Regions from separate parts of the Clostridium sp. LBM24168 genome, predicted to be linked through region 4. Evidence: riboswitches for the same ligand, from Rfam matches in the RefSeq annotation. Region 4 holds a riboswitch; each other region holds the start of a gene.
The links. A riboswitch is a leader RNA that binds a small molecule or an ion and turns the genes downstream of it on or off. The one in region 4 is predicted to bind S-adenosylmethionine.
Positions count from the first base shown of each region.

Region 1: it holds a riboswitch for S-adenosylmethionine, as region 4 does, so the genes downstream of both, metK (methionine adenosyltransferase) here and metK (methionine adenosyltransferase) in region 4, are expected to answer to the same signal.
Region 2: it holds a riboswitch for S-adenosylmethionine, as region 4 does, so the genes downstream of both, ACSVC9_RS07825 (YezD family protein) here and metK (methionine adenosyltransferase) in region 4, are expected to answer to the same signal.
Region 3: it holds a riboswitch for S-adenosylmethionine, as region 4 does, so the genes downstream of both, ACSVC9_RS07730 (nitrogenase component 1) here and metK (methionine adenosyltransferase) in region 4, are expected to answer to the same signal.

Region 1 covers NZ_CP196861.1:1,580,615-1,583,795, reverse strand. The annotation lists partial or broken gene ACSVC9_RS07805 (L-cysteine desulfidase family protein) at 1-1,036, opposite strand, end outside; SAM riboswitch class I at 1,244-1,351, shown strand; gene metK (methionine adenosyltransferase) at 1,572-2,774, shown strand; gene ACSVC9_RS07795 (hypothetical protein) at 2,955-3,181, shown strand, end outside.
Region 2 covers NZ_CP196861.1:1,584,790-1,587,970, reverse strand. The annotation lists gene ACSVC9_RS07835 (accessory gene regulator B family protein) at 1-230, opposite strand, end outside; gene ACSVC9_RS07830 (DUF3298 domain-containing protein) at 448-1,137, shown strand; T-box leader at 1,219-1,456, shown strand; SAM riboswitch class I at 1,507-1,614, shown strand; gene ACSVC9_RS07825 (YezD family protein) at 1,667-1,855, shown strand; SAM riboswitch class I at 2,026-2,135, shown strand; gene ACSVC9_RS07820 (hypothetical protein) at 2,268-2,474, shown strand; gene ACSVC9_RS07815 (ROK family transcriptional regulator) at 2,618-3,181, shown strand, end outside.
Region 3 covers NZ_CP196861.1:1,563,996-1,567,176, reverse strand. The annotation lists gene ACSVC9_RS07740 (hypothetical protein) at 1-495, shown strand, start outside; gene ACSVC9_RS07735 (response regulator) at 522-1,238, shown strand; SAM riboswitch class I at 1,276-1,380, shown strand; partial or broken gene ACSVC9_RS07730 (nitrogenase component 1) at 1,586-3,051, shown strand; gene ACSVC9_RS07725 (nitrogenase component 1) at 3,053-3,181, shown strand, end outside.
Region 4 covers NZ_CP196861.1:3,129,287-3,132,467, reverse strand. The annotation lists gene recD2 (SF1B family DNA helicase RecD2) at 1-711, opposite strand, end outside; gene metK (methionine adenosyltransferase) at 796-1,971, opposite strand; SAM riboswitch class I at 2,041-2,139, opposite strand; tRNA gene ACSVC9_RS15620 (tRNA-Tyr) at 2,180-2,264, opposite strand; tRNA gene ACSVC9_RS15615 (tRNA-Thr) at 2,272-2,347, opposite strand; tRNA gene ACSVC9_RS15610 (tRNA-Val) at 2,367-2,442, opposite strand; tRNA gene ACSVC9_RS15605 (tRNA-Tyr) at 2,448-2,532, opposite strand; tRNA gene ACSVC9_RS15600 (tRNA-Thr) at 2,538-2,613, opposite strand; gene yyaC (spore protease YyaC) at 2,903-3,181, shown strand, end outside.

The DNA.
Region 1 (3,181 bases), 1.5 Mb from region 4:
GTGCATTGACAATTGTATGGGAAATTTCTTTGTAACCTCCATCATAAAGATAAGCAATGCCAGCGCCACTTCCTGTGCCTGCACTGATAGCACCGCAATATGCAGAAAGTCTCCCGATGCCAGTTTTCTGGTGTATTGTGACTAAATCTGAAACAATTAAAGCTCTATAGAGTTTTTCTTTTGATACTTTCAACTCATTAGCGTATTCAATAACAGGGAGTGAAGCTGCTATCCCCTGATTTCCGCTTCCAGAAATAATAATAACAGGTAATTCGCACCCATTCATTCTGGCATCTGAACCTGCAGCTGCTTTGGCCTTAGCTTTTATTTTAATATCAGAACCATATGTAGAAAGTAAAACACTTCCTATATTAGCACCATAATTATTTTTTAATCCTTCTTCTGAAATTTTTGAATTATAATCAATTTGTCTATGTATAATATCTTCTATATCCTTTATATCTACGGAATTTGCAAAATCAATAATGTCCTTTACATTCAATAATTTCTTGTCACTGAGACCATCATCCTTTGACACTTCTATTTTTTTGTGATAGAGTAAATTACCATTTTTCTCAATATAAATAATATTTGTATGGTAATTTACGATTCTTATTTTTACAAATGAATTTTTATAAAATAAATGCATTCCTATGTCAAATATAAATTCTGTTTCTGCAGGTTTAACTTCAATTGAATGTGTATTCATATAATCTTTAATTTTTTGTTTTTCTGTTTTTGTTACCTCTGAAATAACTTCTAGTTTTTTTTAGGAATTTCCTGCTATAATTCCTGCTGCTGTTGCAGCTTCTATGCCCTTTAATTGATTTGTATTGGGAACTATAACACTTTTAACATTTTTGATAATATTTCCGCTAACCTCTACAATAACTTTTTCAGGTATATATTCTAATACTTCTCTTGCCTTTGCCGCAGCATATGCAATTGCAATTGGTTCAGTGCATCCTGTGGCTGGTATAAGTTCTTCCTTTAAAATTTGTATATAATTTTTATATTTTAAACTACTTTTTTTCATATTGTCACTCCAAATCTACTTTTTATTATAATGCACAAATTCATATGTAGAATATATAAAAATAGTCTTTTATGAATAACATTATACAGGGTTTTAAGAAAAATAGCATTAAAATTTATAGTAATTTGCACGATTAAATTAAAATTTTATATTGACAAAGCATTTGAAATAATATATAGTATATATAACTTACAACTAAATAAGAACTTCTTATCAAGAGAGGCAGAGGGACTGGCCCTATGATGCCCGGCAACCTGAATATAGTTTTATATTTAACGGTGCCAATTCCAGCAGGTTAAACCTGAAAGATGAGAAACAAAAGGATATAACTTCCTGTGGTTTCTCCATAGGAAGTTTTTTAATTTGTATGATGGTAAGTTAAATATTTTAGTTGGCTGACTAGAGAAACTAGAGGTTAAATTAGGATTATCTGTAGAAATTCAATTCTGCAATAGATGAAATTTAACCTCTTTTAATTTGTTTAATAATACCGGAATAAAATCAATAATAGATGATAAAAAGGAGATTGATAAAAATGAGTAGATTATTCACATCGGAATCTGTTACAGAAGGGCATCCGGATAAAATATGCGATCAGATATCAGATGCAGTATTAGATGCAATTATTGAACAGGATAAGAATGGAAGGGTAGCTTGCGAGACAGTTGTAAATACAGGACTTGTGCTGTTGGTTGGAGAGATATCAACCAAGGCATATGTGGATATACCGAGAATAGTTAGGGAAACTATAAGTAATATAGGGTATAATCATTCAAGGTTTGGCTTTGATGCATCCAATTGTGCTGTAATAACGTCTATAGATGAACAGTCTCCAGATATTGCACTCGGTGTAGATGAATCATTGGAATCTAAAAAGGGCGAAAAAGACAATATAGAAAAAATTGGGGCTGGAGATCAGGGAATGGTTTTTGGATTTGCAACAAATGAAACTCCAGAGTATTTGCCACTTCCAATAGCGCTTGCACATAAACTTTCAAGAAAGCTGGCTGAAGTGAGAAAAAATGGAGTAATTCCATATCTCGGACCGGATGGAAAGACGCAGGTTACAGTAGAATATGAAGGAGATAAACCTTTGAGAGTGGATACCGTGCTTGTATCTTCACAACATGAAGAAAATGTGATACATGATGAAATTGAGAAAGACATAATAGATAAGGTAATTAAAGTAACAATACCTGAAGAGCTTATAGATGCAAATACAAAATATCTTGTAAATCCTACTGGAAGGTTTGTAAAGGGTGGACCTGAAGCTGATTCAGGCCTTACAGGCAGAAAGATAATAGTTGATACCTATGGTGGTTATGGAAGACATGGAGGTGGAGCATTTTCAGGAAAGGATCCAACAAAGGTAGACAGATCTGGTGCATATGCGGCAAGGTGGGTTGCGAAGAATCTTGTAGCAGCAGGGATAGCAAATAAAATTGAAGTAGAAATAGCTTATGCAATAGGTGTTGCAAAGCCTGTATCTATAAGTGTAGATACTTTTGGTACAGGTAAAATAGATGATGAAAAAATAGTAAAAATTATAAATGAACTGTTTGATTTAAGACCGGCTGCAATTATAAGAGATCTTGATTTAAGAAGACCTATATATAAAAATACTGCTGCTTATGGTCATTTTGGAAGAATAGATATAGATCTTCCCTGGGAAAAACTTGATAAAGTTGAGGAGATAAAAGCTATTTACAAAAATAAACAAAGTTTAGTTTTTAATTAGATCTAGTTCGGCTGACTAGAAAACTAGAGGTCAAGTTGAATTTATTATTGAGATGAATCATTTGTATAAAATCTTTTTAATAAATATAACTTGGCTTTTTTATTGTAAAGATGGGTTAGTATATTTTCTTATCGAGAGAAGCAGATTAATTTCTGAAAGATGAGGAAGGAGATATGAAAAATGAGTGCAATATTAAATGATGCAATGAAGTATATAGACCAGTCTCAAAAGGGGTATCTAGTTATGACAGATGAATTTAAAAAAATCTGCATTATAAAGATAGATGAATTTATAAGTAATTATGCGGATATATATTTTATTGTAGATAAAGATGTTAAAAAAATGAAAATTGGTTCTAAAGTCAATATTTACTTTAAAAATAATGTGCAGAAAAAGTGTAGTGTGTT
Region 2 (3,181 bases), 1.5 Mb from region 4:
CTGTGATATCCTCCTGAAAAAGTCCTTGTGGAAAATAGAATCATAAAGGAAAATAAAAAATAATTTAATTTTCCTAATATTGTAAATAATATAAACAATACTATCAACTTAAAGGTCTCATTTACCAGTACTTGTACTGAGTAATTTATTTTTTCTATATTGTCAGTATCTTTTATGTAACTGTTTTCTTTTATATATAATGTAATCTTATCTGCTAGAGCTTTTACCATATCAATCACCTAACTCAATTTACATACACTATAAAATAAAGAGATGTTTATGTAAATAGATTATGCATGAAAAGGAAAAAAACAGACATAAAAGGAAGAAATTTTTACAAAAATTTCTTTAAATGCTTTCTTATGTATTTCATAAAACTATGCACCTTAAGTGAATGAATATAATAATATAATTATATAAAATGAGTTTATAGGGAGAATAAAGGGAATGCTTTATTTTAGTTATCCAGATAATTTAGCGAGTTTATTTGACAATGAGGATCTTTGTTCAATATATAGTAGAAAAGATGAAAAAAATGAATCTGTAAATTTAGAAGAACAAAAGCTGATGCCTGATAAGTTCAGTATATCATATCCGATTATAGACAATATCAATAGTGAAGAAAACATATCAAAAATTAATGATGCAATTATAGATGAAGTTGGTAAACTTTTTAAAAGTCAGGTGCTTGTAGATGGGGTTACAGATTTTAATCAGGTGCTTGGAACTTATGAAGTAACTTTAAATCAAAAAAATATATTGAGTATATTATTTGCAATGTATACTTATGTAAACAGAGCTGCACACGGGTTTACAAAGTATTCATCTGTAACTGTTGATGAAAGAACAGGGCAGATATACAGTTTCAATGAATTGTTTAATACAAATATAGATTATGTAGCATTTCTAAATGAGATAGCATATCAGTATATAAAAGACAATAATATAACTTTAATTAATGATTATAATGGTATTACGCAGGATCAGCAATATTATTTAACTCCAGACAGTCTTGTTATTTACTATCAGATATATGAATACACACCTTATGTTTATGGATTGTTTAAAATAGAAATTCCGTATGAGAAAATTAAGGATATAATCAACCCTCTAGGGCCTATTGCTAGGTTTCTTTAAATGGATTAAAAAAATATTGACAAAATTATATTTACATGTATAATAATAAATATAATTTTTAATATTATATTTAAGAATTAATTAAAAACATTGAAAAAGGAAAGTAGTTTAAGTATGGGTTTCAAGAGAGGAAATTTGATGCTGTAAGATTTCTAAATCTATCTTAAATGAAGTGCCCTTTTGAGTTGTGTATTGAAATTACAGTAGACTACATCGGATTTGCCCGTTACAGCAATGAGGTATAATTAAGTACCTGAATAAAAGTGGGACTTATGGTCTAAAAAGAGTGGAACCGCGGAGTTTGAGCTTCGTCTCTGTATGGTATAGAGACGAGGATTTTTTTATTTTTTAAAAAATTTTATATAATTATTCTTATCTAGAGAGGTAGAGGGACTGGCCCGATGATGCCCGGCAACCTGAATATATGATTATATTTAACGGTGCTAATTCCAGCAGGTAAAACCTGAAAGATGAGAAATGGAAGAGATTTCAAACCTTCTTGCATTCATCTTGCAAGAAGGTTTTTTAAATGATATTTATAGAGGGAGTGATAACGGTGAATAAAAAGGACCTGCGTAATAATAGTAGTATCTCACAGGAAAATTTAGACAAACTACTATATATGCTGGAGACGATAAAGTATGGTTCTATAACTTTGGTTATTCAGGATGGAAAAGTTGTACAAATAGAGAAGAATGAAAAAGTCAGACTGGTATAATAATATTTTAAATCCTTTTTTATTATAAATAAACGATTCACCGATAAATGGAACAAATTATTATGGCCTAATAATTTATCTATATTTTTTAATTTTTAGTATTGACATCGTTAAGTATATAATGATATAGTATATACAATATATTGATAATATATGTACAAGTTAATATACTCTTATCAAGAGCGGTGGAGGGACTGGCCCTTTGAAGCCCGACAACCGGCATTTATATGTATCGGTGTCAATTCCTACAGAGTGAAGGTGGTATTCTGAGAGATAAGAAATTTAGTTGCTTTGCAACAGATGAATGTTAATAAAAGCTATTTTTCTTATTATAGAAAAATAGCTTTTTTATCATATTTTTTATGATAGTATAGCAGATTTTTTGAACAAAATGATAAATGGAGGAATTTTTATGAATGATATAGAGAATAGATTTTTTAATATAATCAATAACAACTTTTCACAACAAAATGAAAGAGAGGCTTTTGCTATTTGCCCAAGAGTATTTTATGATAAGTTAAGTTCTAGTGAAATTGATGCTATGATTCAGCTCTATAGAACAGCTTATGAAAAAGCAAAATTTCAAACAAAGAGTAAATTTGATATTTTTTATAACTAAATAGTGATAAATATTCTAATTTGATTGACTAGAAAAACTAGAGGTCAAGTTTTGATATCGGGAAGTAATTATTTCCTGTATTTATTAAAGCTTGATCTTTTTTACTATGATTAAAATACAATAGAATAAAAGGTATGATTGCTATGATAGATAATTACAAGTTATTTCAAGATTTGAAATCAGATGAAAAAGAAATATTTAATTTACTTCAGAAAAATGGAGCTATGAGTAAAAATAGAATTTTGCTTGAGACAAGAATGAAATTAACTACATTGAATCGTATTATGAATCCTCTTGAAAAAAAAGGTGTTATAGTTGAAAAATGTATAGGAGAATCTACCGGAGGTAGGCGTCCTGTATTGTATGATATAAACATATGTAGATTCTATATTATATGTATAGATATATCTGAAACCTATATACAAATTTCTATGGTGAATTTGAGAATGGAGATTATTTATAAAAAAATTTTTTATATTGAATCCGGCATTTTACCTGATGAGATGGTAAAAAAAATTCAAAATGAAATAAATCATATATATATTGAGCTAAGGCTTGATTTTATTGAACTTGTTGGAGTAGGACTCACGGTTGATACAATGGCATGGTTTGATGTACCTGCAAAAGAGATGCTGGAGGAAAAACTTGAATGTAATATAATTAGTGAAAACAGGGCAAATTCAGTTGTTGTTGCAGAATATTTGTAT
Region 3 (3,181 bases), 1.6 Mb from region 4:
AAAGAAGCCAAAGTTGACCTTAGTAAAAAATCTCAATCTAATCCTGTAAATTCTCAGACTGTTGGAAAAGCTTTAGATAGCAATAAAACCAAATCTACAAACAAATCTCTTAGTATTACAGGATATATTACTTCAGAAGATGATTTTGCAGCTGGACTTAAGGAAGATACTGCAAATATGGTATATATGAGATTGATGGCTCTGTCCGGACTAGGAATAACCTTTCAGCAAAATGGCAACTGGGTCTTTTACTATTTTGATGGTGGTATTGCTTCAGATAATAAAAGTGGTGCAGATGGGAAATGGATTTTTAATGGTAGTGGATCCCAGTTAAATGCATGGAATATTGTCCAGAAACGTGTAAAAGAAGGTAAAGGCAAATATCCGGTTCAAGTTACGGTAAAAGGAGTACTGAAAGGAAATATCGGCACTAATCCGGGACCAGATGCTGATAGCAAAAAGTTCCCTGTAATAACTGTTGAATCCATAAATTAAAATGGGATTTGAATGGAGTTTTGGTTATGAAAGAACAAAAAAGAAGAATACTTGTAGTAGATGACGAGATAAAAATTGTGGAGGTTGTAAAAGCATATCTTCAGAGAGATGGATATTCTGTATATTCTGCGTATGATGGAAATACTGTTATGGCTATATTTGATAAAGTGAATCCTGATCTTATGATTCTGGATCTTATGCTTCCAGATATTTGTGGAGAAAAACTATGTAGTATTTTAAGGAAGAAGTCCAAGGTGCCTATCATAATGCTTACGGCTAAAACTTCAGAATCTGATATACTCAATGGATTTGACATAGGAGCAGATGACTATGTACTAAAACCTTTTAGTCCAAAACAGCTGGTGGCAAGAGTAAAATCACTTCTAAGAAGAACAGCGGATGATAAAGATATTATGGATGATATAATTTCCATAGATAACGGCAAGCTGACAATAAATAATTCAAGTTATGAAGTTAGAAAATCAGGTAATATAATCAATCTTACCCCGGTTGAGTATAATATACTTACAGTCATGGCCACACATCCTGCAAAGATTTTTACTAGAGAAGAATTGATATCCATTGTACTGGGGAAAAATTTTGATGGGTATAACAGAGCGATTGATTCACATATAAAAAACTTAAGGCAGAAAATCGAAGACAGTTCCAAAAAACCTGTATACATTTTAACAGTAAGAGGAATAGGTTATAAATTTGGTGGAATTGTAAAAAAAACATGTTGACATATTCAATATTATTGAATATACTAAAATTAATATAAACTTATCTAGAGAGGTGGAGGGACAGGCCCTTTGATACCCGGCAACCTGTGTTTTATTCAAGGTGCCAATTCCTGCGGGGTGAAATATACCTGGGAGATAAGATGATGGAAGAAGTTTTTTTCCTGTATCTTATTACAGGAAGTTTTTTATTTTTATTTGAGATTAATTGATATGTAAATATATATTATTTGGTTGACCAGATAAACTGGAGGCTAGGTGAAATTGACGATAGATATTCGTGAGATTTTACTTGGCCTTTTTTTATCAATTAAATCTCAGTAATTATTTAATGATTGGAGGATACAATTTTGAGTATAAATATAAAATCACCAGAAATTAAAATAAGAGAAACAAGACTTGGATCTATTACAGTTTTTTTGGAAATGCATCTGAATTATGCGAGATGTCAAAGAAAAAGAGACTTTGTGATAGAAAACATTCTTTCAGCCAATGCCTTGGATGCAGCTCCGGAAATGCACTTTGCCAGCTTGTAATGATACAAGATGCAGTTGTTATAAATCATGCTCCACTTGGATGCTCAGCAGATTTTTCGGATTTCAATTTTACAAATAGGGTCGGGCAGAGAAAAAGAAATTTTAAACTTAGAAATGCAAGGTTATTGAGTACAAATCTTGAAGAAAAGGATACTATTTACGGAGGAGGGGAAAAGTTAAAAACTACAATAGAAGAAGCCTTCAGCAGGTTTAATCCAAAAGCAATTTTTATAACGGCTTCCTGTGCATCGGGAATTATAGGAGATGATATAGAGACAATAACTGAAGCGGAGGAGAAAAAATTAAAAATACCTGTAGTATATATTCCTTGCGAAGGATTCAAGTCAAAAATGTGGACAACGGGTTTTGATGCCGCCTATCATGGAATAATAAGAAAGATAGTTAAACCTCCAGTTATAAAGAGAAAAGATTTAATAAATGTAATTAATTTTTGGGGAAGCGATATTTTTACAGACTTGTTTGGAAAAATAGGTTTAAAGCCAAATTATATAGTTCCTTTTTCAACTATAGATCAGTTGCAAAAAATGTCAGAGGCGGCGGCTACGGTTCAGATATGTCCTACGCTTGGTACGTATCTTGCAGCAGCACTTGAGCAGGAGTATGGAGTACCTGAAGTAAAGGCACCACCTGCCTATGGAATAAATGGAACAGATCAATGGTTTAGAGAACTTGGGAGAGTAACAGGAAAAGAAGCAGAGGTAGAGAAATTAATAGAATCTGAAAAAGAGAAAATATATCCTGAACTTGAAAAGCTAAGAAACAAGTTAAAAGGGAAGAGAGCCTATATTACAGCTGGTGCAGCACATGGTCATAGTTTGATGGCTTTATTGGAAGACTTGGGAATGAAAGTTGTTGGAGCTTCAATATTTCATCATGATCCTTGTTATGATAATGGTTCGGATGCGGCTAAAAGCTTGGACCATGCAATAAATACCTATGGAGATATAGAGAATTTCAGTGTGTGTGATAAACAGGCATATGAACTTGTCAATTCGCTTAATAGGTTAAAACCTGATATATTTGTAGCACGACATGGTGGAATGTCAATTTGGGGAGCCAAACTTGGTATACCGACTTTTTTAATGGGAGATGAACAATTTGGACTGGGATACCAAGGACTCATAAATTATGGCAATAAAGTTCTTGATGTACTTGAAACTCCTGAATTTGTGAGGAATATTGCAGCCCATGCGAAATTTCCTTATACTGACTGGTGGTTTAAGCAAAGACCTGATACTTTCTTGAAGGAGGGAAAATAATATGCTTAAAATAGTTCAGGAACCAAGACATTATTGTACCCTCGGGGCTCAGCAGTCTGTAATTGCAATAAAAGGAGCTATACCAATACTTCATTCAGGACCTGGATGCGGTGTGAAGTTATTTAGAGGA
Region 4 (3,181 bases):
TTCCTGTATAACCTTTTCAAGAGGCATGTATGTATTGCCAAAATTACAAAATCTGCTCACTATGTATTTTATTCCACTTTGTATTCTAAAAGGTGAATTTGCTTCTATTCCAAGGCTTCTGGCTATTCTGTCAGCTATTTTAAATCCTATTCCAGATATTTCATCTGTAAGAACATATGGATTTTCTTTTACTATATTTATAGAATCTGCACCGAATCTTTTATGTATTTTCACACACTGATTTGCACCTATCCCATAAGTCTGTAAAAATACCATTATGCTCCTAACTTCACTTTGTTTTGAATAAGATTCACATATCAGGTTTATCTTTTTTTTTCCAATTCCATCTATTTCCCTTAACCTCTCAATATGATTATCCATTACATCCAGAGTCTTATCTCCAAATTTATCTACTATTTTCCTTGCAGTAACAGGTCCTATGCCAGATATGGCTCCAGACGATAAGTATCTTTCAATTCCAATCGTAGTATCTGGTACTATTTCTTCAGAGTATTTAATCTTAAATTGCTTTCCAAACTGCGGATGTGTTACCCATTCACCTATAAACTTCAAGTTCTGTCCTTCCATAATAAAAGGTATATTTCCTACTACCGTAGTAATACCACTCTTATTTTTCAACTTGGCAACTACATATCCATTATCCTCATTTTGAAATACTACATCATCTATAACACCCTGTATTTCCTGCATAAAATCTCCCTACTTTTAAAAAATTATATCCATAAATTAATTATAACACATTAGGCACGCATCATTTTAGATGCGTGCCTTTATTTATAAGTACTTTTTTATTTCATCCACTTTATTGAGTTTTTCCCATGGTACATCTATGTCTGTTCTTCCAAAATGTCCATATGCTGCTACCTGTCTATATATAGGTCTTCTCAAATCCAAATACCTTATTATAGCTCCAGGTCTCAAATCAAATACTCTATTTACTATATCCACTATTCTATCTTCTGAAATTTTTCCAGTACCAAAAGTATCTACTGTTATAGATACTGGTTTTGCAACTCCTATAGCATAAGCCAGCTGTATTTCCAGTTTATTAGCCAAACCTGCTGCCACAAGATTCTTTGCAACCCATCTTGCTGCATAAGCAGCTGATCTATCAACTTTAGTCGGATCTTTTCCAGAAAATGCGCCACCACCATGTCTTCCATATCCACCATAAGTATCAACTATTATTTTTCTTCCTGTAAGTCCAGAATCTCCCTGTGGACCTCCAACTACAAATCTTCCTGTAGGATTTATAAAATACCTTGTATTATCATCTAAAAATTTCGATGGTATCACCGGTTTTATGACATTCTCTATTATATCTCTGTTTATCTGCTCCTGACTTACACGTGGATCATGCTGTGATGATATGACTACAGTATCTATTCTGATCGGTTTATCATTTTCATATTCTACTGTAACCTGTGTCTTCCCATCTGGTCTTAAATAAGAAAGGGTACCATCTTTTCTAACAGCTGCTAATCTTTTTGCAAGTTTATGTGCCATACTTATTGGAAGCGGCATATATTCTGGAGTTTCATTTGTAGCAAAGCCAAACATCATTCCCTGATCTCCTGCGCCTATAGCATCTTCCTTGTCCATTTCACCAGATTTAGCTTCAAAAGCTTCATTTACTCCCATGGCTATATCTGACGACTGTTCGTCTATTGAAGATATTACCGAACAAGTATCACAGTCAAAACCGTATTTTGCCCTAGTATAGCCTATCTCTCTTACAGTATTTCTAACTATTTTAGGAATATCCACATAGCAATTAGTTGATATTTCACCCATAACCAGAATCATTCCTGTTGTAGTTATAGTCTCACAAGCTACTCTTCCATCAGGATCCTGCGCCATTATTGCATCAAGTATAGCATCTGAAATTTGATCACACATTTTATCTGGATGCCCTTCTGTAACTGACTCAGAAGTGAACAACTTTTTCATCTCTTTTACCTCCATCTATATAAAATAAAAAACCTCTTAATAAAAAGAGGTTAATAAGCTTTATCAACTCCCTTATCTTGCAGAACAACTGCAGGAATTGGCACCTTAGTATAATTACCGGTTGCCGGGTTTCAAAGGGCCCTTTCCCTCCACCTCTCTTGATAAGAGTTTCAAATTATAAAATAAAAAACACCTAATAGTGTTTTTATGGTGGAGGAAGATGGATTCGAACCATCGAAGTCAATGACAACAGATTTACAGTCTGCCCCCTTTAGCCACTCGGGAATTCCTCCATATTTTTGGTGCTGGCAGTAGGCATCGAACCCACGACCTACTGATTACAAGTCAGTTGCTCTACCAGCTGAGCTATGCCAGCTTATTCATTATTTTATACATGGTGGGCACAACAGGGCTCGAACCTGTGACCCTCTGCTTGTAAGGCAGATGCTCTCCCAGCTGAGCTATGCGCCCGAAATTGGTGGAGGAAGATGGATTCGAACCATCGAAGTCAATGACAACAGATTTACAGTCTGCCCCCTTTAGCCACTCGGGAATTCCTCCACTTTTGGTGCTGACAGTAGGCATCGAACCCACGACCTACTGATTACAAGTCAGTTGCTCTACCAGCTGAGCTATGTCAGCTTATTATGTAATTCATTTACAATCAACATTACGCATTGACGTATGTTAGTATACCGTTTAAATATCTCTTTTTCAAATTTTATTTTGTATTATATTCTAGTGTTTAAATTGTTTTTTCTTCATATTTCTTTATATTTCTCTTTAAATCACATTTTCACAATTTCTACTCAACATATTACTTATTCTAATTTTCTTCAGGCCTTCATATAAATTATATATGACGTTTCAAACAGTTGCATATGTACATCTTATGAAATGAAATAAAGCACAATTTAAAGAGGTGAATATTTTGAACAAAGTAAAAGTCAACTATAAAACTCCCCTGGCATATTACAAATTAGCACATTTTCTAAGAGATCATATCGATAAAAATACAATCATAGTTTGTATTGGCACAGATAGATATATAGGTGATTGTCTTGGCCCTTTAGTAGGTACATTACTTACATATAAACACTTTCCTCTCCCTGTTTATGGTACAATACAAGAACCAATACATGCCCTTAATATTGACAGCAAATTAAAACATATCACATTGCATCACAAGAAATGCAATATAATAGGTGTA